DNA from 2 places in the Nocardia sp. NPDC055050 genome. Region 1 is predicted to be linked to the other one. Evidence: riboswitches for the same ligand, from Rfam matches in the RefSeq annotation. Region 1 holds a riboswitch; the other holds the start of a gene.
The links. Region 1 has a riboswitch for cobalamin ahead of ACWGCN_RS10425 (ABC transporter substrate-binding protein). Riboswitches for the same ligand answer to the same signal wherever they lie in the genome.

Region 1 (15,560 bases):
GCTCGACCGCGCATGCCATCACCGGGTTGCTACCGGCCGCGGGGCACATCGACGCGGGACGGATCCAGTTCGGCAACAGGGACCTGGCGAGAGCGGGAGACAGGGAGCTGCGCGCGATTCGCGGTGCGCAGATCGGCTTGATCCCGCAGGACCCCGGTGTCTCGCTGAATCCGGTGCAGCGCATCGGCACACAGGTCGCCGAGGTCCTGCTCATCCACGGCCTGGCGACCCGGCGCTCAGCGCCGGAGGCAGTGGTGGACCTGCTCGAGCGAGCCGGGATGCCCGACGCGAAGACCCGTGCCGAGCAGTATCCGCACGAACTCTCCGGTGGCATGCGCCAGCGGGCGCTCATCGCGATCGCCATCGCCGCGAACCCGGCGCTGATCATCGCCGACGAACCGACCAGCGCGCTGGATGTCACCGTGCAGCGACGCATCCTCGACCACATCACGAGCCTGACCGAAACCCTCGGCACCGCAGTGCTTCTGGTCACCCATGACCTCGGCGTCGCCGCCGACCGGGCCCAGCGGATCGCGGTGATGTCGCGGGGCCGGATCGTGGAGAGCGGGCCGACCCGCGAGATACTCGACAACCCGCGCGACCCGTACACCCAGCAGCTGTTGCGCAGCGTGCCCGGACGTGCCGGTGTCCGGGCCCGGCCATGTCGGCCGGGCGCCGAACCGTTGCTCGCGGTCGAGAACTTGGTGAAGGAGTTCCCGCTGCCACGCGCGAAGATCCGCGCGAAGATCGTCCGTGCCGTCGACGGTGTGAGCTTCTCGCTGCACCGCGGGGAGACCCTGGCCCTGGTGGGGGAGTCGGGGTCGGGCAAGTCCACCACGGCCAGAATGATTCTGCGCCTTGCCCCACCGACGTCGGGGCGCGTCGTGTTCGACGGCGACGACGTGACGGCCAGCAAAGGCGCGCGATTGCGGGAGCTGCGGCGCCGCGCCCAGGTGATCTATCAGAATCCGTACGAGTCACTGGATCCGCGGTTCTCGATCCAGGATGTGATCAGCGAGCCGCTGCGGGTCTTCGGCGTCGGTGACCGCGCCTCGCGGGCGGCGCGGGCGCGCGAACTGCTCGACCGGGTCGCGCTTCCCGCGTCGACGCTGGGACGCAGGCCCGCGGAACTGTCCGGCGGACAGCGTCAGCGGGTCGCGATCGCCAGGGCGCTGGCCCTGTCGCCGGAACTGGTGGTCTGCGACGAACCGGTCTCGGCCCTGGACGTCTCGGTGCAGGCGCAGATCCTCGACCTGTTCGCCGAGCTGCAAGCCGACACCGGCGTGGCCTACCTGTTCATCTCGCACGATCTGGCGGTGGTGCGCCAGATCGCCCATCGGGTCGCTGTCATGCGACAGGGTCGCATTGTCGAGATCGGCACCACCGAGCAGCTTTTCGACGATCCGGTTCACGAATACACCCGTCAGCTGCTGGCCGCCATCCCCGGCACCGACCTCGTCGACGGGAGCTCAGGTACCTGACAGCAGACTCACCACGGGCGCCAGCTCGCGCGCCGCGTCGTCGTCGAGAACGATGTAGGAGATCCCGAACTCGTCGCGAAGACGGCGCAGCTGGTCGGCCGCCTGCGCGGGCGATCCGGTGAGCAGGTTCGGGGCATCATCGGGGATCGGCGGACCGATGGTGCTCGTCGGGGTGCTGAAGCGCAGTGCCCGTTCGATGTCGGAAAGCCGTGGGCCCGCCGCACTCTCGAGCCACTCGACCTGACGGGTGAGCTGATCGCGGGAGAAGGTGCTGAACGCGACGGTATCGGCTTCGGCCGCGGCGAGTTCGGTCGCCCGACGCCCGCCCGCGGCGAGCAGCAGCGGCACCTTCCGCGGCGGCGGGGGAACCAGGGTCGTTCCGGTGTTCGCGTAGTGGGCGCCGGTCGCCTCGACCCGCTCACCGCGAAACAGTGCGTTGACGATGCCCACCGACTCGGCGAGGCGCTCGAACCGAATCCGGTCGGACTCGGCCGCGATCCCGAGTTCGCCGTAGCCGATGGCGGTTTGGCCGGCGCCGAGCCCGAGCTGGAAGCGGCCGCCCGACACCAGGTCCAGGGTGGCGGCTTCGCGGGCGAGAACGAACGGATTGCGGAAGTCGTTGGCCAGCACCCACGTTCCGACCCCGAGCGTGGTCGTCGCCGCGGCGGCGTAGGCGAGCGCGGTCAGTGGCGCGGGCACCGGTGCGGGCAGGTCGGGCAGCAGCAACGCCGAGATCCCGGTGTCCTCGGCCCATCGCGCGGTCGAGGTCCATGCCTTCGGGTCGGCGGGGGAAACGGTGACGAGGCCGAATCGAAAAGGTTGGTGGCTCACGAGTTCTCCGGTGTCCCATAGGCGCGCAGGAAGGTGTCGACGGCAGCGGTGGCGACCGCGTGCATCTCGGCGGTGGAGACCTTGCGGGTGCCCAGGCGGGTGCGGCCCTCCATCGGGCCGGTGATCAGCACGAGGAACTGTTCGGCGGCGATCGCCGGATCGCTCGCGCGCAGGTGGCCCGACAGCGACAAGCGCGCCAGCCGATCCGCGAGCGCGTCGCCGAGCTGATCAGAGGTCCGGCTCACCACGACGTCCATCAGGTCGGGAAACTGCGCGACCTGACCGTAGGTGAGCCAGCGCAGCGACCGGGACTGCTCGGTACAGCAGGACCGGATCAGTCGGTACGCCACGTCTTCCAGGGTGGCGCGCAGATCCTCACCAGGATTGCGCAAGCGTTCGACCACCGCCAGATTCTCGGCCAGCACCGCATCGCTCACGGCGGCCAGCGTGTGCCGGAACAGCGTTTCCTTGTCGTTGAGGTGGTTGTAGATGGTCGGTTTGGCGACACCGGCGACCTCGGCGATCTCCTGCACGCCCGCCTGCGCGTACCCGCGGCGAGCGAAGACGACGAACGCCGCGTCCAGGATCGCCTGCCGCTTGTCGATCCGTCCACGCGAGGCCGACTGTCCGGTCGGCGGTGTTGCTACAGCCATCCATGAACCATAGCGCAATTGCGGACTGAGTTGCCTGACGGGTTCATTCTTATATACCGAGTTGCGAGGTGTATGCGAGGACATTAAAGTGAACCAGCAAGTTCAATTGCTCTGTTCCACGTCGGGAGATATCTATGATGCAAACCCCCGGAGACAGGCTCGATCCGCTTGCCCGCCAGCATGTTCGCCGAGGCGGAACCCGCCCGCCGAACAAACGCGGCGCGGTGATCGGTCTCGAGGCCGAGCCGTGGCTGGAGATCCTGCAGGCACCCGACCGAAACGGGTTGACGGTGACCGAGGTGTGCCGGCGATACAACATCTCGCGCAAGAGCTACTACAGCTATCTCGCGCGCTACCGGGAACACGGCGTGGCGGGCTTGGCGCCGCGGTCGCGCCGCCCGAAGAGTTTCCCCGCCCGCACGTCGGCCGACATCGAGGCCGTCGTGGTGCGGGTCCGGCTGGACCGCCCGCAGTGGGGCGCACGCAGAATCCGGACGCACCTGCTGCGAGCCGGATCGGCCCGTGTCCCGGCCGTGTCGACAGTGCACGCGATCCTGCGCCGGCACGGTTTGGTCGGCGACGGGTCGGACCACGTGGCGCCGAACACAGCGTTGACGGCGTCTGCGCCGGAGCCATCGACGACCACACACCGGACACCTAGCCACGCAGGGAGCTACACCTGATGAGCACATCGACTTCCACCCGAGACGACGCGACCGAAGCGCTGTACCCGCGGCGCTGGGCCGCGATGGTCGTGCTCGTCCTGGGATTCACCCTGGACCTGCTCAACGTCACCATCGTCAACGTCGGCCTCCCGGCGATCCAGGCCGACCTCGGGGGAACTCCGTCCCAGGTCGGCTGGATCGCGACGGCCTATCTGCTCGCTTTCGCGGCAGCGCTGATCACCGCGGCCCGACTGGGCGACCTGTGGGGCCGCAAACGGGTCTTCCTCGTCGGTTTGGCGCTGTTCGCTCTCTCCGGAGCTTGGTCGGCACTCGCGAACAGCCCCACCGAACTGATCGCCAGTCGCGCTGCCCAAGGCGCGGCCGCGGCGATCCTGGCGCCGCAAGTTCTGTCCAGCCTGTTCGTGCTGTTCCGCGGCCCCGAACGCGCCACTGTCCTGGGCATATTCGGTGTGGTCGCCGGACTCGCGCAGGCCGGCGGGCTGCTGCTCGGTGGCGTCCTGGTCACCGCGGACGTCGCCGGTCTCGGTTGGCGCGCGATCTTCTGGGTCAGTGTCCCGGCGGCCGTCATTCTGCTCGGCCTCGGCGCCTGGCTGGTCCCGGAGAACCGTGCCGAAGGTGCGCTGCGGCCACGATGGCTCGCCGCGGTCGGCCTGACCGTCGGATTGGTCGCCATCGTGTTCCCGCTGTTGGAAGGCCGCACCTATGACTGGGCACCGTGGATCTGGCTGTTGCTGGTCGCGGGCATCGCCGCGGTGGCGCTCGTCGCCATCGTCGAGAATCGCGATGCCGTCGGCCGGGCCGGCGCGCTCTTGCCACTGGAGCTGCTCCGCGCGCGCATCAGCAGTGTCGCCCTTGTTGTTCAGCTGGTCGCCTTCGCCGCCTTCAGCGGATTCCTGCTCGTGTTCGTTCTCTGGCTCCAAGAGGGTCAGGGCTACACCGCGCTGCGCGCAGGCGTCGTGACCGTCGCGTTCTCGGTCGGCGGACTGGCGGTCGCCCCGCTGGTGGGACGGCTCACCATGCAGTTCGGCCGCTACGCCGTCGTCGCCGGTACCCTTTTCGGCGCCGTCGGCACCTTGGCGGTGCTGGGCGCGGCACTGACCGCGACCACCGATGTGAATCCATGGCTGCTCGCGCCGGGGCTGTTCGTCGTCGGTGTCGGCATCAACCTGGTCCAGCCGCCGTTGACGACCTTGTTCCTGTCGACGGTGCCGACGCGATACGCGGGGTCGGCGTCGGGGATCTGGACCACCGGCCAGCAGTTCGGTGGCGCAGTGGGTGTCGCGTCCCTGAGCGCGATCTTCTTCGGGGTCGCCGCCAGTGACGGCTACCGCAGCGCCCTGACGGCGTGCGCCCTGACGATCATCGCGGCGCTGGTGGTGAGTGCGGCGCTCTGCTTCGCGTTGCCTTCACCGGAGCCCGCACCAGAAGCAGCCGCCTGAGATCCCCTGCGGAAGCAACGTGTCTACTCGGCGTCGTGGTCGCCGAGTAGCTCCGCGCAGCGTTCGTGGACCGTAGCCCGCAGTGCCTCGACGACCGCCGCGACTTCGGGGCGCCGCAGGGTTTCGCGCCGGGCGACGAGCCAGTAGGTGAGCTGGACGCGGACCTCGTCGGGCAGGACCCGGACGAGGTCGGCGTGGCGGTCGGCCATGAAGCAGGGGAGTAGCCCGATCCCCGCGGCGGCCCTGGTGGCTTCCACGTGGACGAAGACATTGGTCGAGGAGACGGATCGGCGCAGGGTGGGGGCGAAAGCGAGGGCCAGGTCGAGGTCGTCGACCTGGAGGATGGATTCGATGAAGTAGACCAGCGGGTGGCGGGTGAGTTCGGCGACGGTGGTCGGGACGCCGTGTTCGGCGAGATAGTCGCGGGAGGCGTAGAGGCGAAGGCAGTAGTCGCCGAGTTCGATCGCTTCGGCGCGGTGGACCTGCGGTGTACCGACCACCACTTCGATATCGAGGCCGGTTCGCTGGGTGGATGCTCGCCGGGTCGCGGCGATGATGTCGACGGTGACGCCCGGATGTCTGCGCTGCACGCGCACCGCGGACGGTGGCGCGAGGTAGGCGCTGAAACCGTCGGTGGCCGAAATCCGCACCACGCCTTCGAGTGTGCGTTCGCCCGCGCTCGAGCCGAGGGATCGGACGGCGGCCTCGACGGCTTCGGCCGCTGTCAGTGCCTCCCGGCCCAGGTCGGTGAGCTCCCAGCCGCCGGTGACCCGGGTCAGCACCCGTCCGCCCATGGCATGTTCGAGGGCGGCGATGCGACGCGAGATCGTCGTGTGGTTGATGCCGAGCTCTTCGGCGGCGGTGATGTAGCGCCCCGACCGGCCGACCGCGAGGAGCACGAGCAAATCATCAGCGCTCGGCCTGCGTCCCGAGGTCGACGAAGAATGACTCACATGTGCAGTTTCGCAGATTGCTGCTGCGAAACTGGCCATTGTCACCGAGATGGATCTGCACGAATACTCTCCTCACGGCTTGTGGGCCACATCACATCGACGGCGTGATGTGGCCTGGAACATCGAAGGAGTAGTGCGATGAGCGTGCGGAACGCGATACGACCGACCGGCGACGACCCGGATGAAGCCCCCAGCGGACTGCGGCGGGTCGTGGCCGCCTCGATGGCGGGCACCGTCGTCGAATGGTACGAATTCTTCCTCTACGGCACCGCCGCGACCCTGGTGTTCAGCAAGGTGTTCTTCTCCAAGGACACCAGCGACCTCGACGCGATCCTGGCCGCCTTCATCACCTACGCCGTCGGTTTCGCGGCGCGCCCGCTCGGCGGCATCGTCTTCGGCTACTTCGGTGACCGATACGGCCGCAAGCAGTTGTTGCAGGTGAGTTTGGTGCTCGTCGGTGCGGCGACCTTCCTGATGGGCTGTCTGCCGACCTTCGCCCAGATCGGCTATTGGGCACCGGCGATGTTGGTGATCCTGCGCTTCGTCCAGGGCTTCGCGATCGGCGGCGAATGGGGCGGCGCGGTGCTGCTGGTGGCCGAACACAGCCCGAGTCGCAGTCGCGGCTTCTGGTCGAGCTGGCCGCAGGCCGGCGTACCCGCGGGCAATCTGCTCGCCACGATCGTGCTGCTGGTGCTGACCTCGACCCTGTCGGACGCGGCGTTTTTGAGCTGGGGCTGGCGCGTGGCGTTCTGGCTGTCGGCGGTGGTCGTGCTGGTCGGCTACTACGTGCGCACCAAGGTGACCGACGCCCCGATCTTCGTGGCCGCGCAGCAGTCGATGGACCAGGCCAAGGCCGCCTCGTTCAGCCCGTTCGAGGTGCTGCGCAAGTACCCGCGCGGTGTGTTCACCGCGATGGGTCTGCGCTTCGGCGAGAACATCATGTACTACCTGGTCGTCACGTTCTCGATCACCTATCTCAAGGTTCACGTGCACGCCGACACCACGACGATTCTGTGGTGGCTGCTCATCGCCCACGCCGTGCACATGGTGGTGATTCCGGTAGCTGGTCGCCTCGGTGACCGTGTCGGGCGCCGCCCGGTCTACCTGGCCGGCGCGGTCGCCGCGGCCACCTGGGGCTTCTTCGCCTTCCCGATGATGGACAGCGGCAACAGTGCGATCATCTTGTCCGCCATCATCATCGGGCTGGTGTTCCACGGATTCATGTACGCCGGTCAGCCGGCGATCATGGCGGAGATGTTCCCGACCCGGATGCGCTACTCCGGTGTGTCGCTGGGCTACCAGGTCACCTCGATCGTGGCGGGTTCGCTGGCGCCGATCATCGCGGTCAAGCTGCTCGACGAGTTCGGTTCGTCGGTCCCGATCGCCTGGTACCTGGCGTTCGCGGCGGCGGTCACCGTGATCGCGGTGGTGTGCGCGAAGGAGACCCGCGGCATCGACCTCGAATCTGTCGACCTCGCCGACGCCTCCGCCACGAAAGGTGTTGCCGCATGACCGATCTCATGGGACGCAGAGCTCTGGTCACCGGTGGGGCGAGCGGTATCGGCGCCGCGTGCGCGCGGGAGCTGGCCGCGCGCGGCGCCGAGGTCACCGTCGCCGACATCGACGGAGTCGCCGCGAAGGCGGTGGCGCACGAAATCGGCGGGCATGCTTGGAGCGTCGATCTGCTCGGAGTCGAGGCGCTGGCCGAATTGCGGCTCGAGACCGACATTCTCGTCAACAACGCGGGCGTGCAAAGCGTGAGCCCCATCGAGGATTTCGCACCCCACCGGTTCCGCGCCATGCAGACCCTGATGGTCGAAGCGCCGTTCCTGCTCATCCGCGCTGCCCTCCCGCACATGTATGCACGGGGTTTCGGCCGGATCGTGAACATCTCCTCGGTGCACGGGATCCGCGCCTCCCAGTTCAAGGTCGCGTACGTGACGGCCAAACACGGACTGGAAGGGCTGTCGAAGGTGACCGCGCTCGAAGGCGGCCCGCACGGGGTCACCAGCAACTGTGTGAGCCCCGGATATGTGCGAACCCCGCTGGTGGACAAGCAGATCGCCGAGCAGGCCGCCGCGCACGGGATCCCGGCGCAGGAGGTGCTCGAGAAGGTGCTGCTCACCGAGAGTGCGATCAAACGGCTGATCGAGCCGCACGAGGTCGCGGCGCTGGTCGGTTGGCTCGCCTCCGACACCGCGGGCATGGTCACCGGCTCGTCCTATGTCATGGACGGCGGGTGGAGCGCCCGATGACCGCAGTGGCATCGGCACCGCAGTGGGTGCCGGACGACAACGACATCGCCCGAGCTCGGATCACCGACTTCGCGCGGTTCGTGGCCGAGCGGCACACCGTCGCGGTGCCCGACTACCACGCGTTGTGGCAGTGGTCGGTCGACGATCTGGACGGATTCTGGGGTTCGGTATGGGACTACTTCGAACTCGGCGACCGCCCCGGTCCGGTGCTGGCCTCTTCGGAAATGCCAGGGGCGCGATGGTTTCCCGAGGTTCGGCTGAACTATGTCGACCAGGTGATCCGGCAGGCCCGCCCCGATCGTCGCGCGATCGTGTCGGTGGCGGAGGACGGGTCGGTCAGCGAGTTGTCGTGGGACGATCTGCTCGACCAGGTGGCGGCGTTCGCGCAGACGCTGCGCGGCTTGGGTGTTCGGGCAGGGGACCGGGTCGCCGGGTACCTGCCCAACATCCCCGAGGCGGTGATCGCCTTCCTGGCGACCGCGAGCATCGGCGCTGTGTGGAGTGCGTGCGGGCAGGACTACTCGGCGAAGGCGGCGCTGGACCGGCTCGGGCAGCTCGAGCCGGTGGTGCTGGTGACGTGTACGGGTTACCGCTACGCAGGCAAGCAGCACCGGCGATCCGACGAGATCACCGAACTGCGCGCCGGTCTGCCCACGGTGGTGGCGACGATCGTGGTGTCGCAGGAGCGGCTGTCCGGCACGCTGAACTGGGCGGATGTCACCGCCGGTGGCGATCGATCCACGCTCTCGACGGCAGAGGTGGGTTTCGACCATCCGCTCTGGGTGCTCTACTCCTCGGGCACGACAGGTCTGCCCAAGGGCATCGTCCACGGTCACGGCGGGGTGCTCCTCGAGCACCTGAAAGCGATGGCGCTGCAGTCGGACATCGGTGCCGACGACACCTTTCTCTGGTACACCAGCCCGAGCTGGATGATGTGGAACTTCCAGGTCGCCGGCCTGCTGGTCGGCGCGACCATCGTCTGCTACGCGGGTAGCCCTGGCTATCCGGCCCCGGATGCGCTGTGGGACATCGCCGCTCGAGTACGCGCGACAGTTCTCGGCACCAGTCCCGGCTATGTGCTGACCTGCGCGAAGGCAGGTGTGGTGCCGCGGCGTGAACACGACCTGACGGCCTTGCGCCTGATCGGTGTCACCGGGTCGGCGCTGCCTCCGTCGTCGTCGATCTGGTTGTGCGACAACGTCGGTGCGCACATTCCGGTCGCGTCGATCAGCGGCGGCACCGACGTGGTCTCGGCCTTCGCGGGCGGGGCGCGAACCGTCCCGGTCCGGCCCGGAGAGCTGTCCGCCCCCTACCTGGGGGTGGCCCTGGAAGCCTGGGACGAACAGGGCAACCCGGTGCACGGCGAAGTCGGCGAACTCGTCATCACCGAGCCCATGCCCTCCATGCCCGTCGGATTCTGGAAGGATCCGGACGGAACTCGGTATCGCGCAGCCTATTTCGACACCTTTCCCGGTGTATGGCGCCACGGCGACTGGATCACCCGTACCGAACACGGCAGCGTGATCGTGCACGGCCGGTCCGACTCCACTCTCAACCGCCACGGGATCCGCATGGGCAGCGCCGACATCTACCAAGCGGTGGAACAGCTCCCGGAAATCGCCGACTCCCTGGTCATCGGCGCGGAGCAACCCGACGGCGGCTACTGGATGCCCCTGTTCGTCGTGCTCGCCGACGGCATCACCCTGACCGACGACCTGACTGCCGGGATCCGCGCGATCATCCGCACCCGGACTTCCCCGCGCCACGTCCCGGACGACATCATCATCGCCCCCGGCATCCCCCGAACCCGCACCGGCAAGAAGCTGGAAGTCCCCATCAAGAAGCTTCTCCAGGGCGCCGATCCCACGACCGTCGTGGATCCCAGCGCCGTCGACGACCCCGCACTGCTCGCTTGGTACGCCCGATTCGCCCGAACATAGCTTGCTGGTGACACGCGCTGAAACCATGGTGTCGATCGGCGTGCGGCGTCACGATCTACGCAACATTCGCCGAGAAGAACGCTTGTTGTGGACGCTTGGTCATGTTGTAATCCAGATGTTTGCTGATGAATGTCGGCGGCGCTGGTTGCTTGTGCCCGAGCGACCGCCGAGACCGTTCGGAAGGGTGGGGACGCGATGGTGCGACGCACGGAGAAGAGGTCGGAGACGATCGCGGGGGACGCCGGCGATGTTCCCGTGGTCGAGTTCGCGGACAGTCCGCTGACCTCGGACCGGGTCGAACGGCTGAGTTCGGCGGCCCGCCATCGGATCGCGGCCTTCGTGCACACCACCCTGGCCGATCTGGACGAACTACCCGAGCCCTGGGTCCCACCCATCGAGGTGACCCTGCGGTTGACCGACCGCGAGCACTGAGCGCTCTTGCCGAACAGCACGCTCGCACCGAAGCGGACACGGTGCGAGCGTGCTGATCTCGATCGATATGTCAGCGGAAGAGGGCGGTGAGATCGACGGTGGCTGCCATTGCCGCAGCGCCCGCGTCGTTGAGGTGCATGCCGTCGCCGCTGTCGAACTCGGGGCGGATGTAGTCGCGACGGTGCGGGTCGGCCACGGCGCGATCGACGTCGAAGATCGAATCGAAAACGTCGGTGGTGCGCAGCCATTCGTTGACGGCGTGGCGAGTCGGCTGGGTTTCCAGCAGCGGCATGCCGGGGTAGACGCAGCCTGCGTAGGGGCCGATGGTGGCGGCGTGGATGCGCAGTCCGGCGGCGTGGGCGCGCGCGGCCAGGTCGGTGAAACCGGCGATCAATTCCTCGGTGGTCGCGGAAGGCTGGCCGCCCATCGCGCCGAGGATGAGGTCGTTGATACCGAAATTGATGAGGATGTCGGTGACACCGGGGACCTGCAACGCGTCGGAGTCGAAACGGCGTACACCGGATTCGCCGATCTCCTCGGCGGTGAGACGATTGCCCGCGATGCCGTTGTTGACGACCCATCCCGTGGTGAGGCGGGCGTTGAGAACGTCGACGGAGCGGTGATTGGCGCTCAGCGTGGTGCCGACGCCTTCGAACCAGGAATCGCCGAACGCGACGGCGACCGCCGTCGGATCGGTGACGAGCACGTCGATCCCGGTGACGAAGAAGCGCAACGGAACCTCGTGGGCACCGGTGAGTTCCACGTCCGCAGTGTGGTCGCCGGTGACGATGTAGGCGATCTCACCGGGTTGGTGGGAGAAGGTGGCCAGGCCGGTCGACGCCGGGATGTACAGGCTGAGCAGCAGGTCTTCGCCCGCGGCGACCGCCAGATCGATCGGATCGCTCACGAGGTCGGCGCCCGCGTCGATGGTGACGTCCGCCGCGCCACCGAACGTGACCTCGCGATCCGTGCCGATCGCCGAACCGGTCTTGCGCTGGGCGAGCCGGGTGGCACCGATCCGCAGCGGGGCGGCGCCGTAGCGGTTGGTCAACCGCACGCGCACCGCGTCGCCGCCGCCTGCCATGTGCAGGACGTGGCGCACGGTCTCGTCGCTGAACTCCCGTGATTCGGCGAGCTTGATCTGCTCGTTCGGGTCGATGACACCGGTCCGGAAACCGGCTACCCACGTGCTGTTCTGCATGATCTCTCCGATATTTGCTGTGCGGAATAATGCTTACGCATAGTTTTACTCGTAGGTATTCCTCATGTCAACTATCCGCATGGCAAATATCAGCTATGCTGGCGTTATGTCCGTGCGCGAGCTGTTCGACGACCCCCGCTTCACCATCTCCGGCCTGCTCTTCGAGGCGCACAACGGCCTCATCGCCAAACTCGAGCCGACCTGGAAAGCGCACGGCCTGTCGGGTCTCGACCTCAATGCCCTCCTGCGACTGAGTCGCTCCCCGGGCCGCCGCCTGCGGATGTCGGACCTGGCCACGCAAACCGAGCTCTCGACCAGTGGGGTCACCCGGCTGGTCGACCGGCTGGCCACCGCGGGTCTGGTCGAACGCCAACTCGACCCGGCTGATCGGCGCAGCGCCTACGCGGCCTTGACCGATGCGGGCATCCGCCGCCTCGAAGAGGTCCTTCCGGACTATCTCGCTGCCCTCGAGCAATGGCTCACCGGTCAGCTGACCCCGACTCAACTCGACGGCTTGATCACCGGCTTGCGCGTGATCCGCGATGCCACCAACCCAGCCGCCACCGCCCTGTCCGACCGGTCCTGAGCGTGGTTAATCGCGGTGATCTGGATTGCTGACCGGGGTAACCATCAAGGTGCTGACGTGGTTTCGAGGTCGAATCGGAGCCCTGAGCGCAGGGCTGCCGTGGCGGACATCCCGAACATGCGATGAAAGGTCTCGCTGAAATGCGAGGGTGTGGCGAATCCCGCGTCCGTCGCGGATCGGGTCAGGTCGTGGCCGGCGGCGACAGCTCTCATCGCGTGGATGACGCGGGCCCACTGTTGATAGCGGCGGAACGTGGTCCCGTACTGCTGGACGAACAACCGGAGAAAGTGCGATGTCGACAGACCGAGGGTCGCGGCGATCGGTTCGGCCCGAAACGCGTGATCCGGATGCCGACGGATCGCGGCCGCCACGCGTTCGATGCGCGGATCGATGTCGGCCGGGGGACCGCCGACTGCGATCGCCAGGATTCGGCCGGGGTCCGCATCAGGTAGCCGGCATTGTTCGACCAGTTCGCGCTCGCGCAGGTGGGCGAATCCGTACGGCCCCTCGGTGGTCGTCATCTGGCCTGCGATGGCCGAAGCGGGCGACCACAGGAGCAGGATCCATTTGCCGAGCGTATTCACCCGGTGCACCGCCCGGGCAGGGCTGTACGCGCTGCGAGTGAGTATTTCGCCGTGGGTGGCGGTCTCGAGGGCGAACGGCCCGTCGAGCCCGACGCTGAGCACCGCGACAGAGGTGGAATGTAGGTCGACACCGAGTTCGGGTCCGATGTACCCGGCATAACCCGGCCTGATCCAGGCCATCGGTGAGCGGGTCGGACCACACGATTTCACAGGCGCACCGTCGGTCACCCTTGCCAGAGTATCGGTGCGCCGACCGGAACCGCGACGGCTGATTCTTCCAGGGCTCGAAAGCCGGATGGGCGCTGGTGACAAGCAGGCGGGTCGGCTTCAGGGGAGTGAATGGTACCGGAAATACGGTGCCGACCCGCCTGCAGTCCATTCGTCACCGGCGTCGGCACGGATGGGGTTCGCGAGCTGGACAGCGAAGTCCTGCAGCGCAACTCGCACAGACGAGCACCGCGGACCCGGGGAGCACCGGGTCCGCGGTGAGGCTCAGGGCAGGGGAACCCAGGTGCCGAAGAACCAGAAGCCGTGCTGCGGCGCGTCGTTGTGATGCTCCGGCTGTTGCTGCGGCCGGTGCTCCTGACCCTGCCCGGGCCGCTGCTGGTCGTGCCCACCCGGATCCGCGCTCGCCACGCCCGCCGTGGCACCCAGCACCCCGAGGGCGAGAGTGCCCGCCACCGCGGTCTTGGCCACTGTCGACTTCATTCTCATGAGCGTTCCTCCTGATCTTCGATCTCACCGCCGAGATCGTCGGCCGGCCGAAGTGCTCGGCCGATAGCTGAATCTTCGCGGCGCAACCGTCGAGCCCGGTGGGACCCGGCTGGGAGTCGGCTGTGTATCGGATCCGGCGACCGCGCGCGAGCACCCCGCCGCGGCGCCGCCCCCTCGATGCAGTCGACGTTGCTACAGTTCACCAGCCGTGGTGTTCGGGAAACCGGTGTAGAACCGGTGCGGCCCTCGCCACTGTGATCGGGAGTTGTGAATCGATCCGGACGACATCTGTCATCCGGAGCCACTGGGGCTCTGCCCTGGGAAGGTGGATTCACCGCGCACTATCCCGTCAGCCAGGAGACCGGCCACGGCTACGCAGTACCCCATTCCACGAGGACCTGGAAGGCCGTCTCTTGACCCGCTCTGTTTTCGCGCGCCTACGTTCCGGCGCGTTGCTCGCCTGCACGATCGTTGTCACCGGCTGTGGTGTGCAACCCCTCTCCGACGCGGACGGCGCAGCTGCTGTCACCCGCGTGAACTGTGGGATCGACGTCGCCGTCGACGGCCCACCGCAGCGGATCTACGCGGCGTATCAGCCGTCGATCGAGATCGCGCACGCGCTCGGTGTCACCGATCGGCTGGTGGGGACGGCATTCCTGGACTCCGCCGTGCTTCCGGAGTACGTCGGCGCGCAGGCACGCTCGCCATACGTCGAGAAGCTGCCCAATCGCGACGAACTGCTCGCCCAGCGACCCGACTTCGTCATGTCGGGTTTCAACGGGGTGTTCGCGTCCTCGGCGCAGAACAGCGTCGGCACCAGGGCGAGCCTGCACGAGTTGGGTGTGCGCACCTGGGTGCTGAGTCCGCTGTGCCCGAGTGCCGACGGGCTCGCCGATGAGGCGATCGACCCCGATACCGTCCGCTTCGACAATGTGTACGCCGACCTGCGCGACCTCGGTGCCCTGTGGGGCACCTCCGAGCGCGCCGAAGAAGTTGTCACGCAGCTGAGTTCACGCATCGACGCAGTCCGCGCCAAGGTCGGTAACGCCGGGAAGCCGCGGGTCGCGGTCGTCACCCCCAAAGACGACGGCTCCTACACCGTGGCAGGCGGCATCGATTTCATCACCCAGATCATCGAGGCCGCCGGTGGCGTGAATGCCTTCGCCGATCTCACCGCGAAACGCAACGTGCCAGTCGGCGCGGAAGAGCTCATCGCCCGTGACCCCGACATCATCCTGACCAGCCTGTGCTGCAAGGCGACCTACACGCGCGCCGACGGTCAGCCCCAGGTCGACAAGATCGTCGGAAACCCGGCATTCGCGAATCTGGCGGCCGTGCGGAACGCGACTGTGCACCCGTTCCTGTTCGCCGACCGGGCGGCAGGGGTGCGGATCGCGCACTCGACCGAACTGGTCGCCACCCTGATCCATCCCGAGCTGTTCCGGCGGTGACGCGCACCGCTCGCGGCGCCGGTCCGATCGTGGCCGGCGCCGCGCTGGTGGCTGTCTGCGTCGCGTCCATCCTGATCGGCTCGCACCCGCTCACCCTCGACCAGGCCGTGGTCGCGTTCACCGATTTCCAGGGGACCGACACCGACCGGGTCGTGCGCTACATCAGGCTGCCCAGAACTGTCGCGGGACTCCTCGCCGGTGTCGCGTTGGCGCTGGCGGGCGCAGTGATGCAGGGGCTCACCCGCAACCCGCTGGCCGGGCCCGGCCTGCTCGGCGTCAACGCCGGTGCGTCCCTGGCGATCGTGATCGCGATGGGTGCGTTCGGCCTCACGGCGACGGGCGGATTCATCTGGT
Region 2 (15,560 bases), on a different contig from region 1:
GTGCAATCCGGCCCGCCACAGTGCTTCGTCGGCGTAGATATTGCCGATACCCGAGATCACCGTCTGGTCGAGCAGCACGCGTTTGATCTCGGTGTTCTTGGCGCGGATGGCCGCGACCACGGCCTCGCGATCGAACAGCGGGTCGAGCGGATCGCGCGCGATATGGGCCACGGAATCGGGCACCACGGTCCCGTTCACCTCGACGAGGTCGGCCAGCGCCCAGCCGCCGAAGGTGCGCTGATCGACGAAGCGCAATTCGGCGCCGTCACCGAGCACGGCCCGGATATGCGCGTGCTTCTCGACGGGAGCGTCGGCGGGCTGCACCAGCATCTGACCGCTCATGCCCAGATGCACCACCAGTGCGGTATCGGGCTCGTCGAAGGTGAGCCACAGATACTTCCCGCGGCGCTGCGCGGAGTCGATCCGCAACCCGGTGAGCCTCGCCGCCAGATCAGCACCACCCGCGATGTGCCTGCGCACGGCTCGCGGGTGGGTGACGGTGACGGTATCGATGGCCCTGCCGACGGCGTGCTCGGCGAGACCGCGACGAACAACCTCGACCTCGGGCAGTTCGGGCACGGCTCAGGCTTTGTCTGCGGATTCGGCGGTCAGCGCCTTGTACGCGGTACCGGCGGCCTTCTGCTCGGCTTCCTTCTTGGAGCGACCCACGCCTGAGCCGTACGGAACACCGGCGATCACCGTGGTGGCGGTGAACTCCTTGTTGTGGTCCGGTCCGGTGGAGGTGATCTCGTAGGCAGGCACGCCGAGACCGCGTTCGGCGGTGAGCTCCTGCAGGCTGGTCTTCCAGTCGAGGCCGGCGCCCATGCGGGGGCCGCGCTCGAGCAGGTCGGCGAACAGCCGCAGCACCACACCGCGCGCGGTTTCGATGCCGTGCTCGAGGTGCACCGCACCGAGCAGCGATTCCATGCCGTCGGCGAGGATGCTCGGCTTGTCGCGACCGCCGGTGAGCTCCTCGCCCTTGCCGAGCAGCAGGTACTGACCGAGTCCGCCGTCGCCGAGACCACGCGCCACCTCGGCGAGCGCGTGCATGTTCACCACACTGGCGCGCAGTTTCGCGAGTTCACCCTCGGACTTCTCCGGATGCTCGGTATACAGGCGCTCGGTGATGCTGAGGCCGAGTACCGAGTCGCCGAGGAATTCCAGGCGCTCGTTGGTCGGCAAACCGCCGTTCTCGTACGCGTACGACCGGTGCGTCAGCGCTAGGCGCAGAAGCTCCGGTCGTACGTCGACACCGAGGGCGGTGAGCAGGCTGGCGTGATCCGCCGCGCCCACATTGTCTTTACTGGCTGTCACGTTGCTAGGAATGATCTACAACGATCAGACTGCAGAGGTGACCTGGCGGCCCTTGTAGGTGCCGCAGGACGGGCACGCGATGTGCGGGAGGGTCTTCTCACCACACGCGCGGTTCGGGCAGGTGACCAGGGTCGGCGCGGTGGCCTTCCACTGGCTGCGCCGCGACCGGGTGTTGGAACGCGACATCCGACGCTTGGGAACAGCCACGGCTACTTCTCCTCTTGGTTTTCGCTGACTACACCGGCATCAGATGCCGCGGCAACGGTTTGGTCTTGGTGGTGGAACCCTCAGGCGGGGTCGCCGGTACCGGGCTCGTCAGTGGCAAAATTCGCCAACTTCGCCCAGCGAGGGTCCAGTATCTCATGCCCATGATCAGGACCCGCAATCGCCATCCGCACACCGCACTCGGGGCACAGGCCCGCGCAGTCCGGCGAGCACAGCGGCTGCAGCGGAAGCTCCAGCCCGATGGCGTCGAGGATCACCGGCTCGAGGTCGACGAGGTCGTCTTCCATGCGGTAGACCTCGGCATCCTCGGTCGTCTGCTCGGTGGTGCTGTCCGGATACGCGAACAACTCCGTCAGACGAATCTCCACCTGGTCCTCGAACGGTTCGAGGCAGCGCGAGCACTCCCCGGCCGTCGGCCCGGACGCCGTGCCGGTGACCAGCACACCCTCCGAGACCGCCTGCAATTGCAGATCGAGTTCCACCTCGGCATCGGCCGGGATGGCTATCAGGTCGAGACCCAGCCGCTCGTGGTCGGTGACCGTGCGACGCAGCTCCCGCATGGTTCCCGGCCGACGGCCGAGATTGCGGACATCCAGCACAAAGCCCGCCTCCGACACAGGACCACTGGTCTTGCGTGGACGCGCGGACGAACCGGAACCGGCGGACATCACGGACTCACTTACCGTCGAGGGGATAATGGGCAACCACTCCACAGTACGGCAGGACCCCGCCGGAACTCAAAACGCGCGCTGGGCGCCAGGACCGGTCAGCGCCGGTGCTCGGCAGCGTATTCCGGGTATTCGGCGGCCGGTGCGCCGCGCATCTGCTGGCGTCCGCGGGTGATCGAGCGCCGGGTGGTGTTGAGCGTCTCTTCCATGGATGCGAGCCTGTTGCCGAAATCGGCCATCTGCTCGTCGACGTAGTCGTCACATTCGGTGCGCACCCGGTCGGACTCGGCCTGGGCCTCGTCGATCAGACGGGCGGATTCGGCGTGCGCGACCCGGACGACCTCGGTCTGCGCGACGAGGCGGGCCTGCTCGGCCTTCCCGTCGGCGACCGAACGTTCATAGGAGGCCTTGCCCGCTTCGATGGCCCGGTCGGCGTCGATCTGGGCGCGACCGGTGAGCTCGTCGTACTCGGCATTGCCGTCGGCGACGACCTGATCGGCCTCGGCCTGGGCCGACGTCACCAGGCGGTCGGCGTGGGCGGTGGCCTCGGCGACCATCCGGTCGGCGTGGTCCTTGGCGTCGGCGAGGATGCGATCGGCCTCGGCGCGCGCCTTGTCGATGGTGGTGCGTGCCTGCTCGTTGGCCGTGGTGACCGTCGTTTCGGCGCCGGAACGGGCGTCGCCGACGATCTTGTCGCGGTGATCGAGCACGTCCTGGGCGTCGTCGAGTTCACCGGGTAGCGCGTCGCGGACGTCGTCGAGCAGCTCGAGAACATCGCCGCGCGGCACGATGCAACTGCGGGTCGGCGGGATGCCACGCGCCTCTTCGACGATGGCGACCAGTTCGTCGAGTGCTTCGAATACGCGATACATGCTCACTACCCTCCTGCGGACTCACGGCGAAACCACTACCGCCGACGCCCAGTGTGCCTGTCCGGGGCGGCTGTGCCGAATGTCGTCGCGGTGTGTCGCGACAGTGTCCAAGATCGCACAGATATCAAGTGGAGTGCAGCCCTCCACTTCGGCTACCATCGGTAAGCACGACAACGCCGTCCGCCGGGAAGCACCGCAACCTTTTCGCTGTTGTACTCCTCGACGTCTGTTCATTTGGGATCGGAGTCGAACATGACCCTCCTGGAAACTCCTAGGAGTCCGGTGTCGCACGTCGCGGGCATGTTCACTCCCTGGACCGGTCCGTTCCCCGTGGTGACGCCGAGTGAAGTCGCACCCGCGCTGCGCCCGCAGTTCGAGGGCGCGCTCACGTACCTGCGCGGCGACCGCGCGCTGCCTCAGCTCTTCCGCTTCGCCCTCGTCGGCGGGTCGAGCAACATCGCCTATGTGTTGCTGTTCTTCGCGATGCACGGCATCGGCCCGCTGGTCGCCAATGTGGCCGGATCGGTGGTCAGCACGATCATCGCCAACGAATTCCACCGGCAGCTCACGTTCCACGCCACCGACCGGGTCACCTGGTTCACGGCGCAGTGGGAAGGCGGCGGGATCGCGTTGATCGGACTCGCGATCACGACCGCGTGTTTGGCCGGACTGGATTTCTGGGCACCCGGACTGGGTGACATCACGCAGGCACTGACGGTCCTGGCCATCACCGCCGCGGTCGGCGGCATGCGATTCCTCGCCCTGCGTGGACTGTTCCGCCTGCCCGCGACTTCCTAGCCCTTACGTTCGGCCAGGCGGTCCAGCAGGCGCTTGTGGACCGCCGGCGGGAGCATGTCGCTCACGTCGCCGCCATAGGCCGCCACTTCCTTGACCAGCGAGCTGGACAGGAAGCTCAGGGACGGGTTGGTGGCGATGAAGAAGGTGTCCACACCGGCCAGTTTGTGGTTCATCTGGGCCATCTGGAGCTCGTAGCCGAAGTCGCCCGCGTCGCGCAGCCCCTTGACGATCGCGCTGATCCCCTCCTGCTTGGCGAAGTCCACCGTGAGGCCCTGCCAGGAGGCGACGCGCACGTTCGGCAGGTGGGCGACGGATTCGCGCAGCAGTTCCATGCGCTCCTCGACGGTGAACATGCCCTGCTTCTTGGGGTTCACATTGACGGTGACGATCACCTCGTCGAACTGGGCGGCCGCGCGAGCAAACACGTCGAGGTGACCGTTGGTGACCGGGTCGAAGGAGCCGGGGCACAGTGCTGCAGCCATACCTCAGAGACTATCTGAGAACTGAGACGGCCCGTGCCGGGCGGCTCGTCATTCAGTGTCGGTGGTGCGTGTCACACTCGTGGATGATGAGCCGCCACACGACTTTCCGGTATTGCCTCGACCCCATAGTCGAGCAGTCCGACATGCTCGCAAGGCATGCCGGTGCGGCCCGATTCGCGTTCAACCAAAGCCTCGACTTCGTGAAAACCGCTCTCACCCAACGCAAAACCCGCCCAGCACATCCGGTCCCATGGACTCGGTTCGACCTGATCAAAACGTTCAACACCTGGAAGAAGACCGAAGCCGCAGGACGGGTCTTCACTGTCGACGCGGCTGGGGTCACCGAAGTACAGGTAACCGGGTTGGCATGGCGTGCTCAGGTGTCTCAGCAAGTTTTCGAGGAAGCCGCCGTCGACTGCGGTCGCGCGCTGGCCGCGTTCTCTGATTCCAGAACCGGCAAACACGCGGGTAAACGGGTCGGGTTTCCCCGGTTCAAGAAGAAGGGTACAACCGTCCCGGCATTCCGGATCCGTAACAAGCCCGCCAAGTCGGGGCGAGCGTCGATCCGAGTCGGTGACCAGGGACGCGCTCGGTCAGTGGCGTTGCCTGGGATCGGCGCGATCCGGGTGCGCGAGGACACCCGCCGGTTGCGGCGGATGCTTACCAAAGACCGGGCGAGGATCCTCTACGTCACCGTCGCCTATCGGGTGCGACGCTGGTGGATCAGCCTGACCGTCGAAGCATCTGATCTCCACACAGCCCATCGTCACCGGCCCCGGGAACACGCTGATCACGGTGGCTGGGTCGGGATCGACCGCGGTTTGACCGCGTTCGCTGTCGCCGCGAACTCCACCGGTGCCGAGGTCGCTCGTATCACCAACGCCCCCAAACCACTGACTACCGGGCTGGATCGTCAACGACGGATGGCGAAGTCGGTGACTCGGAAGCAGAGCGGGTCCCGCAACCATCGGCAGGCGGTTGCCCAGCTGGCCCGCCACCATCACAAGGTCGCCAACATTCGCCGTCATTTCGCTCATCAAGTTGCTAACCAGTTGGTCAAGACCCACGACCGGCTCGTTGTCGAAGACTTGAACGTTGCGGGAATGCTCGGCAACCGTCGTTCGGCCCGCGCGATCAGCGACGTCGGATGGGCCGATTTCGCGCGCCTGTTGGTCTACAAGCAGGCATGGCACGGTGGCACGGTCACCGTCGCGGATCGTTGGTTTCCATCGAGTAAACGGTGCTCGGCCTGCGGCGCACATAATCCGACGCTGTCGTTGGCGGATCGCGTGTTCGTCTGCGAATGTGGGTTTCGCGCTGACCGGGACCACAACGCGGCGGTCAACCTCGCACTGTGGCCGACGATTGAACAAGACTTTTCACGATCCCCGGACCCCCGAGCAGGAGGCCGGGTTACCAAAGTCCGCCGACGGGAAGGCTCTGACCGGCACCCTGTGGGTGTCGGTGAAACCGTCCTGGTAGACGCGGGAACAGAGGTTCACGCCACGCTTGTGGCGTGAACCGACGACGCCCGAGAAGGGCGGTGTCCGGGACGATCTAGGTTTCCGGACACGCTGTAGCACCGAACTCGGCGAGTTCGACTCTGGTCTCCCCGTATTTGCGTGTCTTCAACGCCACATAGCCTGCGGGCCAGGTGATCTCGGGTGAGCGGCTCGACCGTTCCACCACCACCAGTGCTTCCGGTGCGAGCCAGCCGTTGTTCGCCAGCGCGGTGAGGTCGGCGATCACGTCCTCGGTGCTCACGTCGTAGGGCGGATCCGAGAACACCACGTCGTAGGCCCTCGGCGCGGATTGTTTCAGCACCGAGGACACACTGCCGAGCCGCAGTTCGGCACCGGGCAGACCGAGCTCGGCGATATTGGCGCGCACCACCTCGCCCGCCTTGCGATCGGACTCCACGAGCAGCGCCCGCTGCGCCCCGCGCGACAGGGCTTCCAACCCCAGCGCCCCGGAGCCCGCGTACAGGTCCAGGACCAGCGTCCCGTCCAGATCGAGGCGGGCGTCGATCGCGCTGAACAGCGCTTCACGCACCCGATCGGAGGTAGGGCGGGTACCGGCGGGCGGCACCTTCAAGCGCCGCCCGCCCGCCACACCCGCGACGATGCGTGTCATTCCGACTCGCGTGCGACCAGTTCCACCAGCAGGTCGCCGCCCTCGACCTGGGCCACCTTGGTGGTCGCGATCCGGCCCACCACGCCACCGCGCGGCGCGGTGATGGCCGCTTCCATCTTCATCGCCTCGATGGTGCCGACCGTGTCGCCGGCGTGGATCTCGTCGCCCTCGGACACCGCCAGGGTGACCACACCGGCGAACGGTGCCGCGATGTGGCCCGCGTTGTTCTTGTCCGCCTTCTCCGCCGCGGGCACCTCCGAGGCGACGGACCGGTCACGCACCGCGACCGGGCGCAACTGCCCGTTCATGATGCACATGACCGTGCGCATGCCCTTCTCGTCCGGCTCGGAGATCGCCTCGAGGCCGATGAGCAGGGTGACGCCCTTCTCCAGCTGCACGCGGTGCTCTTCGCCACGGCGCAGGCCGTAGAAGAACTGGTTCTCCGACAGCCCGGTGGTGTCGCCGTACTTCTCGCGGTGGGCGTTGAACTCGGCGGTCGGGCCGGGGAACAGCAACCGGTTGAGCGTGGCGCGACGCTCGGTGGACGAGCCGTCGAGGGCCTTCTGATCCGCCGGGCTCAGCGGGGTCTCGGGCTTGGGCTCGTTGCGCCCGGCCAGCGCCTTGCTGCGGAACGGCTCCGGCCAGCCACCGGCCGGGGTGCCGAGCTCACCGCGCAGGAAGCCGATCACCGAATCGGGGATGTCGTAGCGGCCCGGATCGGCGGCGAAGTCCTCGATGTCGACACCGGTGCCGACCAGCGCGAGCGCGAGATCACCGACGACCTTCGACGACGGAGTCACCTTGATCAGGCGACCCAGCAGCCGGTCGGCGGCCGCGTACTTGGCCTCGACCTCTTCGAACCGGTCGCCCAGGCCCAGCGCGATCGCCTGCTGACGCAGGTTCGACAGCTGACCACCCGGGATCTCGTGGGTGTACACCCGGCCGGTCGGCGCGGGCAGACCCGACTCGAACGGCGCGTAGACCTTGCGCAGCGCCTCCCAGTACGGCTCGAGATCGCACACGTTCTGCAGGTTCAGGCCGGTGTCGCGATCGGTGTGCGCGGTGGCGGCCACGATCGCCGACAGCGCGGGCTGTGAGGTGGTGCCCGCCATGGCCGCGGACGCACCGTCGACCGCGTCGGCCCCGGCCTGCCAGGCCGCCAGGTAGGTGGCCAGCTGGCCGCCGGGGGTGTCGTGGGTGTGCACGTGCACCGGCAGATCGAAGTTGCTGCGCAGTGCGGTCACGAGTTTCGCGGCGGCGGGGGCACGCAGCAGACCGGCCATGTCCTTGATCGCGAGGACGTGCGCGCCCGCGTCGACGATCTGTTCGGCCAGCTTCAGGTAGTAGTCGAGGGTGTAGAGCGACTCGTTCGGGTCGAGCAGGTCGCCGGTGTAGCTGAGCGCGACTTCGGCTATGGCGGTACCGGTTTCGCGGACCGCGTCGATCGCCGGGCGCATCTGGTCGACGTTGTTGAGCGCGTCGAAGATGCGGAAGATGTCGATACCGGTGGCGGCGGCCTCGGAAACGAAAGCGCGCGTGACCTGTTCGGGGTAGGGCGTGTAGCCCACGGTGTTGCGACCGCGCAGCAGCATCTGCAAGCAGATGTTCGGCACGGCTTCGCGCAGCGCGGCCAGGCGCTCCCACGGGTCCTCGTGCAGGAACCGCAGTGCCACATCGTAAGTCGCGCCGCCCCAGGCTTCGATCGAGAGCAGTTCGGGGGTCAGCCGCGCGACATGACCCGCCACACCGAGCAGACCGTTGGTGCGGACACGGGTGGCCAGCAGCGACTGGTGTGCGTCACGGAAGGTCGTGTCGGTGACACCGAGCGCCCTCTGCTCGCGCAGGGCCTTCGCGAAACCCTCCGGTCCGAGAGTGAGCAGACGCTGGCGCGAACCGTCCGGCGGCGGCAGCGTGAGGTCGACAGCGGGCAGCTTGTCGTAGGGGTACACCGTGGTCGGGCGGTCGCCGTTCGGCTTGTTGACGGTGATGTCGGCCAGATAGGTCAGGATCTTGGTGCCGCGGTCGGCCGAGCCGCGCGAGGTGAGCAGTTCGGGGCGCTCGTCGATGAACGAGGTGGTGACCCGGCCCGCCTGGAAATCGGGGTCGTCGAGCACCGCCAGCAGGAACGGGATGTTGGTCGTCACGCCGCGGATACGGAATTCGGCCAGCGCCCGGCGGGCGCGCGCGGCGGCGGCGGGCAGGTCACGACCACGGCAGGTGAGCTTCACCAGCATCGAGTCGAAGTAGGCGCCGATCTCGGCGCCGAGATTCGCGCCGCCGTCGAGGCGGATGCCCGCGCCGCCGGGGGTGCGGTAGGCGGTGATGCGGCCGGTGTCGGGGCGGAAGCCGTTGGCCGGGTCCTCGGTGGTGATGCGGCACTGCAGGGCGGCGCCGCGAATCTGCACCGTCTCCTGGCTCAGCCCCAGGTCGGCGAGGGATTCGCCCGCCGCGATGCGCAGCTGCGACTGCACCAGGTCGACGTCGGTGATCTCCTCGGTGACCGTGTGTTCCACCTGGATGCGCGGGTTCATCTCGATGAACACGTGGTTGCCGCGCTCATCCAGGAGGAACTCCACGGTGCCCGCGTTGATGTAGCCGATCTGGCGGGCGAAGGCCACCGCGTCGGCGCAGATGCGCTCGCGCAGTTCCGGTGACAGGTTCGGGGCGGGCGCGAGCTCGATCACCTTCTGGTGGCGACGCTGCAGCGAACAGTCCCGCTCGAACAGGTGCATGACGTTGCCGTGCTGGTCGGCCAGGATCTGTACCTCGATGTGGCGCGGGTTCACCACCGCCTGCTCGAGGAACACCGTCGGATCGCCGAACGCCGACTCCGCTTCGCGCGACGCGGCCTCGATCGACTCACGCAGCTGCTCGGGCGCGGCGACCCGGCGCATGCCACGGCCACCACCACCGGCGACGGCCTTGACGAAGATCGGGTATTCGAGTTCGGCCGAGGCGGTGAGCAATTCGTCGATATCGGCCGAGGGCTCGCTGGACTTCAGCGTCGGCAGTCCGGCCGCCTTCGCCGCCGCGATGGCCGTGGCCTTGTTGCCGGCCATCTCCAGGATCTCGGCGGTGGGGCCGATGAAGGTGATGCCCTCGGCGGCACAGGCCGCGGCGAGGTCGGGGTTCTCCGACAGGAAGCCGTAGCCGGGGTAGATCGCGTCGGCGCCGGCGCTCTTGGCCGCCTCGATGATCGCCTCGATCGACAGATACGCGCGAACAGGATGACCCTCTTCGCCGATCTGATAGGACTCGGCAGCCTTCAGGCGATGGACGGAATTGCGATCCTCGTGCGGGAACACCGCGACCGTTCCGATGCCGAGTTCGTAGGCCGCGCGGAAGGCACGGATAGCGATCTCACCACGATTTGCGACCAAGACTTTCGAGAACATTGGCCTACGGTACCCGGCCACGAGCCGGGGCCGGACACGCAAGGTGGCTTCGCAGCAATCTTCACACCGCACACCTGCCTACCTGCGAAGTTGCGTTCATCGGGCCGTCACATCTCACCGTGCGCAGCGGTGCACGGTGCGCGCGGACAACGTGGGCGCAACCGCAGGTCACGGCCGTGTACCGGATGGGGCGGTGACCCATGGCCCCGCTGAGGGCCTATGCTGGGCAGGCAGCTGGTTCGCGTGCGCGGTGGAAGAGTCGGAGCCCCGACCTCCCGCGTAGGCGTCGAAACCCGGGTGCGGATCATGTTCCGCACCGGGTGAGAGGGAACCCGGTGAGAATCCGGGACTGTCCCGCAGCGGTGAGCAGGAACGACCGCCGTCATCAGCACTGGGCTGCACGCCTGGGAAGCGACGGCCAGTAGGTCGGTCGATCACACGACCGGTGCCCGCGAGTCCGAAGACCTGCCGACTGTGCCGGATACGCCGTATCCGGCGGCCACCGCCTCGTGGATCGGGCGCGCGGACCACCGATACCGACCTGTCGTGTTCTTTCGCGACGCTGTCGGCCGTGTGGCGTGTGCCCGCGAAAAGGCGGCGGCTCTCCCCGCACGACACTGGAGAATCTCCGTGACTGTTTCGCATACCCCCTTCACCGCAACGGTTCTCGGCCTACCGCGAGTGGGCCCGAACCGGGAACTCAAGCGCGCCACCGAGTCCTACTGGGCGGGCCGCGCCGATGCCGCGCACCTGCACGCAGTGGGCCGTCAGCTCCGTCGCGCCCAGCTCACCGAACTCGCCGCGGCCGGAATGGATTCGGTGCCGGTGGGCACCTTCTCCTACTACGACCAGATGCTCGACACCGCGGAACTGCTGGGCGCACTGCCGGCGCGGGTCGCCGGAATCGCCGATCCGCTCGACCGCTATTTCGCGGCCGCGCGCGGCACCGACACGATCGCTCCGCTGGAGATGACCAAGTGGTTCGACACCAACTACCACTACCTGGTGCCCGAAATCGACGCGGCCACCACCTTTTCCCTGCATCCGGGCAAGCTGCTGACCGAACTCGACGAGGCGATCGAGCTGGGGGTCCCCGCACGGCCGGTGGTGATCGGTCCGATCACCTTCCTGAAGCTGGCCAAAGCCGTCGACGGCGCCGCACTGGAGCGGCTGCCCGAGCTGGTGCCGCTGTATCTCGACCTGCTGGCCCGGCTGGCGGACGCGGGCGCGCGGTGGGTACAGATCGATGAGCCGGTGCTGGTCACCGACCTGACCGAGGCGGAGCTAGCCCTGGTCGGCCAGACCTACAGCGCGTTGTCGGCCGCGCAGAACCGGCCCGCGATCCTGGTCGCCACCTACTTCGGGCACCCCGATGCCGCCCTGGCGGTGCTGGCCGACACCGAGATCGAGGGTGTCGCCCTCGATGTCACCGCGGGCGCCGATCTCTCGGCGGTCGCGGCGTTGCCCACCCTGTCCCGCAAACTGGTGGTGGCGGGTGTGGTCGACGGCCGCAATATCTGGCGCGCCGACCTCGACGCTGCCCTCGGCACCCTGGGCACCCTGCTCGGCAGCGCCGACGCGGTGGCCGTGTCGAGCTCGTGCTCGCTGCTGCACGTGCCGTATTCGCTGACTCCCGAGACCGGGCTGGACGAGCGGCTGCGCTCGTGGCTGGCCTTCGGCACCGAGAAGGTCGGCGAGGTGCGCGTCCTGGCCACCGCACTCACCGCGGGCGTCGACGCGGTCGCCGACGAGCTGGCCGCGGCCCGCGCCGCCGCCGACTCACGCCGGACCGATCCGCGGCTGCACAACGACCAGGTCCGCGGCCGGTTGGCCGCGCTCGACGAGAACGACCTCACCCGCTCCCCCGCCGACGAGCGTCGCGCCCGCCAGCGCGATCACCTCGACCTGCCGGTGCTGCCGACCACCACCATCGGCTCCTACCCGCAGACCTCGACCATCCGGCTGGCCCGTGCCGCGCTGCGCAAGGGCGAGATCGACCATGCCGAGTACGTGCGGCGGATGCGGGCCGAGATCGCCGACGTGATCACCCTGCAGGAAAAGCTCGGTCTCGACGTGCTGGTGCACGGTGAACCCGAACGCAACGACATGGTGCAGTACTTCGCCGAACTGCTCGACGGTTTCGCCGTCACCGAGGCGGGCTGGGTGCAGTCCTACGGCACCCGCTGCGTGCGTCCGCCGATCCTGTTCGGCGATGTCACCCGGCCCGCGGCGATGACGCTGTCGTGGATCGGATACGCCCAGTCGCTGACCACCAAGCCGGTCAAGGGCATGCTCACCGGCCCGGTGACCATCCTGGCGTGGTCGTTCGTCCGCGACGACCAGCCGCTGGGTGACTCGGCCCGCCAAGTCGCGCTCGCCATCCGGGACGAGACGCTCGACCTGGAAGCCCAGGGCGCGCGGATCATCCAGGTCGACGAGCCCGCCCTGCGCGAGCTGCTGCCGCTGCGCGCGGCCGAACAGCCTGCGTACCTGCGGTGGTCGGTGGACTCGTTCCGCCTCGCCACCGCGGGCGTCGCCGACACCACCCAGGTGCACACCCACCTGTGCTACTCGGAGTTCGGCGAGGTCATCTCGGCGATCGCGGGCCTGGACGCCGATGTCACCTCGATCGAGGCGGCGCGCTCGCACATGGAGGTCCTCGACGATCTGAACGCGGCCGGGTTCGCGCTCGGTGTCGGGCCTGGCGTCTACGACATCCACTCGCCGCGGGTGCCTTCGGTCGAGGAGATCACGATCTCCCTGTCCGCGGCGCTGAAAGCCGTTCCGGCCGAACGACTCTGGGTGAATCCGGACTGCGGCCTGAAGACCCGCGGACCGGTGGAGGTCGAGGCGTCGCTACGCAATCTGGTGACGGCCGCCGCGGCGCTGCGCTGACCGACGGGAGCTGAGCACCGCGACGGTGAGCGGCACACAGACCACTGCCCCGGACGGAGATTTCCGTCCGGGGCAGTGGTTCGGTTCAGCTCGCCCTGGCGACCGGAACCGCACGCTGGGCCACGCCGCGATACTCCGACAGCGGCCGGATCAGCGCGTTGGCGGCCGACTGCTCGGCGATGTGCGCGGTCCAGCCGGTGATCCGGCTCATCACGAAGATCGGCGTGAACATCTCGATGTCGAAGCCCATCAGGTAGTAGGCAGGCCCTGCCGGAAAGTCGAGATTCGGCGCTATGCCGGTTTTCTCGGCCATCGCGGCGGCGAGTTCGTCGTACATGCGGACCCACTGCTGTCCCCCGGTCACCGCCGCGACCTCGTCGAGGGCCGCCTTCATCGTCGGCACCCTGGAGTCGCCGTTGCGGTACACGCGATGACCGAAGCCCATCACTTTGCGCTTGGCGCCGAGGGTTTCGGCGATCCATGCCTGCGCGTGCGCGGGATCGGCGATCTCGAGCATCGTGTGCATCACCGCCTCGTTGGCGCCGCCGTGCAATCGTCCCTTCAGGGCGCCGATCGCCGCCGTGATGGCGCTGTAGGAGTCCGAGCCGGTGGAGGTCACCACGCGAGCGGCGAAGGTCGACGCGTTGAATCCGTGCTCGGCGTAGAGGATCAGCGAGATCTCGAACGCGCGCACGATCCGCGGATCCGGTACCGCACCGAAGCACATGTACAGGAAGTTCTCGGCGAAACCGAGCTGGGAGTGCGGTGCGATCGGGTCGAGCCCCCGGCGCCTGCGCATCGCCGTCGCGATCACCGTCGGCAGCAGCGCGGTCAATCGCAGTGCGCCGTCGAGCCTTTCGCGCTCGCTCGTACTCTCGGAGGCCGCGTCCTCGGTGCCGAGGTAGCTCACGACCGTACGGACCGCGTCCATCGGGTGGCAGGTCTGCGGCATCTTCTCCAGCAGGGCGAGCACCGACCGGTCGATCCGGCGCTGGGCGCGTTCACGCTGGCAGAGCAGTTGCAGCTGACCGTCGTCGGGGAGTTCGCCATACCAGAGCAGGTAGGCGACCTCCTCGAAACCGCAGCGCGCGGCCAGGTCCTGGACCGGGTAGCCACGGTAGGTCAGCGAGTTGGTCTCGGCGACGACCTTGGAAATGCTCGTCGTGTCGACCACCACCCCGGCCAAGCCCTTGGCGATGGCGGGTTGCGTTGTGTGTCCACTGGTCATGGCGTCACTCACCCACTGTGAAGTCGAAGATGCCGGAGTCGAATGCGTTGTAGCGCCGGTAGCCGAGCAGTTCGTAGAGCCGAGACCGGTGCTGCATCCGGTCCAGCAGCGCCGATTGTGTTCCAGCCGTCGCTATCTCGCGCAGGCCGTCTTCGATCGCGCCCATCGCCAGGCGCAGCGTGGTGACCGGATAGATCACCGCGTTGTAGCCGAGGTCGGTCAGTGTCCGCGCGCTCAGCAGCGGCGTCTTGCCGAATTCGGTCATGTTCGCCAGCAGCGGGACAGCCACGGCGGCGCGGAACTTCGCGAACTCGGCCTCCTCGGCCAGCGCCTCGGTGAAGATCAGGTCCGCGCCCGCGTCGACGTAGGCTCTTGCCCGCTCGATCGCCGCGTCGAGACCCTCGATCGCGCGCGCGTCGGTGCGGGCACAGATCACGAAGTCCGGATCGCGGCGCACCGCCACGGCGGCCCGGATGCGGCGCACCATCTCGGCGGTGTCGACGACCGCCTTACCGTCGAGATGTCCGCAGCGTTTCGGGTTGACCTGGTCCTCCAGATGGCAGCCTGCCAGGCCCGCGTCCTCCAGGAGGGTCACGGTGCGGGCGGCGTTCATCGGTTCACCGAAGCCGGTGTCGGCGTCGATGAGGACGGGCAGATCGGTGGCGCGGGCGATCTGGCGGCCACGCTCGACGACCTCGGTGAGCGTGGTCAGGCCGATATCGGGCAGTGCCAGCTCGGCCGAGATCACCGCGCCCGAGATGTAGACGCCGTCGAATCCGATCTCCTGGATCAGTTTGGCCACCAGCGGGTTCACCGCTCCTGGCAGTCGTTGCAAGCGACCTGAGGCCAGCCCGGCGCGGAAACTCGCGCGCTTCTGCGCGGCGGTGGTGTGCGCGGCGAGCAGTCCGGAAACAGTCATCAGAACAGTCCTTCCCGTGCGGCGGGCAGCCGGTCGAACAGCGCGGGGTCGACGGTGAAGCTCAGCTGATCGAGCTCCCCCGCGCCGAGTTCCGGTGTGCGCTGGGCGGCATCGAGGAAACGGTCCTGCTCGGCGGGCAGCACGACACCGTCGGCGAGGACGCGGAACTTCTCGACGTACTGCTCGCGCGCGAACGGCCGCGCGCCCAGCGGATGCGCGTCGGCGACCGCGAGTTCGTCGACGATCACCTCGCCGTCGTCGAGAGTCACCACGGCACGGGCGCCGAAGGCCTTCTCGGCCGGATCGGTCGCGTGATAGCGGCGCGTCCACTCGGGATCCTCGACCGTGGAGATCTTGCGCCACAGCGCCACCGTGTCGGGTCGCTGGGCGCGCTCGGGCGCGTAGGAGCGCTCGTGATGCCAGGTCCCGTCCTGGAGGGCGACCGCGAAGATATAGGGGAGCGAGTGGTCGAGGGTCTCGCGGCTGGCGTGCGGATCGAACTTCTGCGGGTCGCCGGATCCGGTGCCGATCACGTAGTGCGTGTGGTGGCTGGTGTGCAGCACGATCGAGGTGATGCGGGCGGTGTCGGTGATCCGCTCGCGCAGTCGGCGGGCGAGGTCGATCGGGGCCT

Region 2: linked by a shared signal. The riboswitch ahead of metE (5-methyltetrahydropteroyltriglutamate--homocysteine S-methyltransferase) and the one ahead of ACWGCN_RS10425 (ABC transporter substrate-binding protein) in region 1 are both predicted to bind cobalamin.

The regions. Positions count from the first base shown of each region.
Region 1 covers NZ_JBSGVG010000008.1:22,127-37,686, reverse strand. Annotated here, with positions in the region: gene ACWGCN_RS10495 (dipeptide ABC transporter ATP-binding protein) at 1-1,481, shown strand, start outside; gene ACWGCN_RS10490 (LLM class flavin-dependent oxidoreductase) at 1,470-2,312, opposite strand; gene ACWGCN_RS10485 (TetR/AcrR family transcriptional regulator) at 2,309-2,965, opposite strand; gene ACWGCN_RS10480 (helix-turn-helix domain-containing protein) at 3,100-3,648, shown strand; gene ACWGCN_RS10475 (MFS transporter) at 3,648-5,090, shown strand; gene ACWGCN_RS10470 (LysR family transcriptional regulator) at 5,114-6,082, opposite strand; gene ACWGCN_RS10465 (MFS transporter) at 6,182-7,555, shown strand; gene ACWGCN_RS10460 (3-hydroxybutyrate dehydrogenase) at 7,552-8,298, shown strand; gene ACWGCN_RS10455 (acetoacetate--CoA ligase) at 8,295-10,238, shown strand; gene ACWGCN_RS10450 (hypothetical protein) at 10,434-10,670, shown strand; gene ACWGCN_RS10445 (GDSL-type esterase/lipase family protein) at 10,741-11,871, opposite strand; gene ACWGCN_RS10440 (MarR family winged helix-turn-helix transcriptional regulator) at 11,978-12,457, shown strand; gene ACWGCN_RS10435 (helix-turn-helix domain-containing protein) at 12,502-13,269, opposite strand; gene ACWGCN_RS10430 (hypothetical protein) at 13,534-13,749, opposite strand; cobalamin riboswitch at 13,934-14,139, shown strand; gene ACWGCN_RS10425 (ABC transporter substrate-binding protein) at 14,169-15,206, shown strand; gene ACWGCN_RS10420 (FecCD family ABC transporter permease) at 15,203-15,560, shown strand, end outside.
Region 2 covers NZ_JBSGVG010000005.1:217,087-232,646, reverse strand. Annotated here, with positions in the region: gene mutM (bifunctional DNA-formamidopyrimidine glycosylase/DNA-(apurinic or apyrimidinic site) lyase) at 1-579, opposite strand, end outside; gene rnc (ribonuclease III) at 583-1,314, opposite strand; gene rpmF (50S ribosomal protein L32) at 1,339-1,521, opposite strand; gene ACWGCN_RS08005 (YceD family protein) at 1,602-2,207, opposite strand; gene ACWGCN_RS08000 (DivIVA domain-containing protein) at 2,306-3,079, opposite strand; gene ACWGCN_RS07995 (GtrA family protein) at 3,332-3,877, shown strand; gene coaD (pantetheine-phosphate adenylyltransferase) at 3,874-4,359, opposite strand; gene ACWGCN_RS07985 (RNA-guided endonuclease TnpB family protein) at 4,446-5,879, shown strand; gene rsmD (16S rRNA (guanine(966)-N(2))-methyltransferase RsmD) at 5,917-6,492, opposite strand; gene ACWGCN_RS07975 (pyruvate carboxylase) at 6,489-9,887, opposite strand; cobalamin riboswitch at 10,189-10,374, shown strand; gene metE (5-methyltetrahydropteroyltriglutamate--homocysteine S-methyltransferase) at 10,512-12,782, shown strand; gene ACWGCN_RS07965 (bifunctional 2-methylcitrate synthase/citrate synthase) at 12,868-14,010, opposite strand; gene prpB (methylisocitrate lyase) at 14,015-14,929, opposite strand; gene ACWGCN_RS07955 (MmgE/PrpD family protein) at 14,929-15,560, opposite strand, start outside.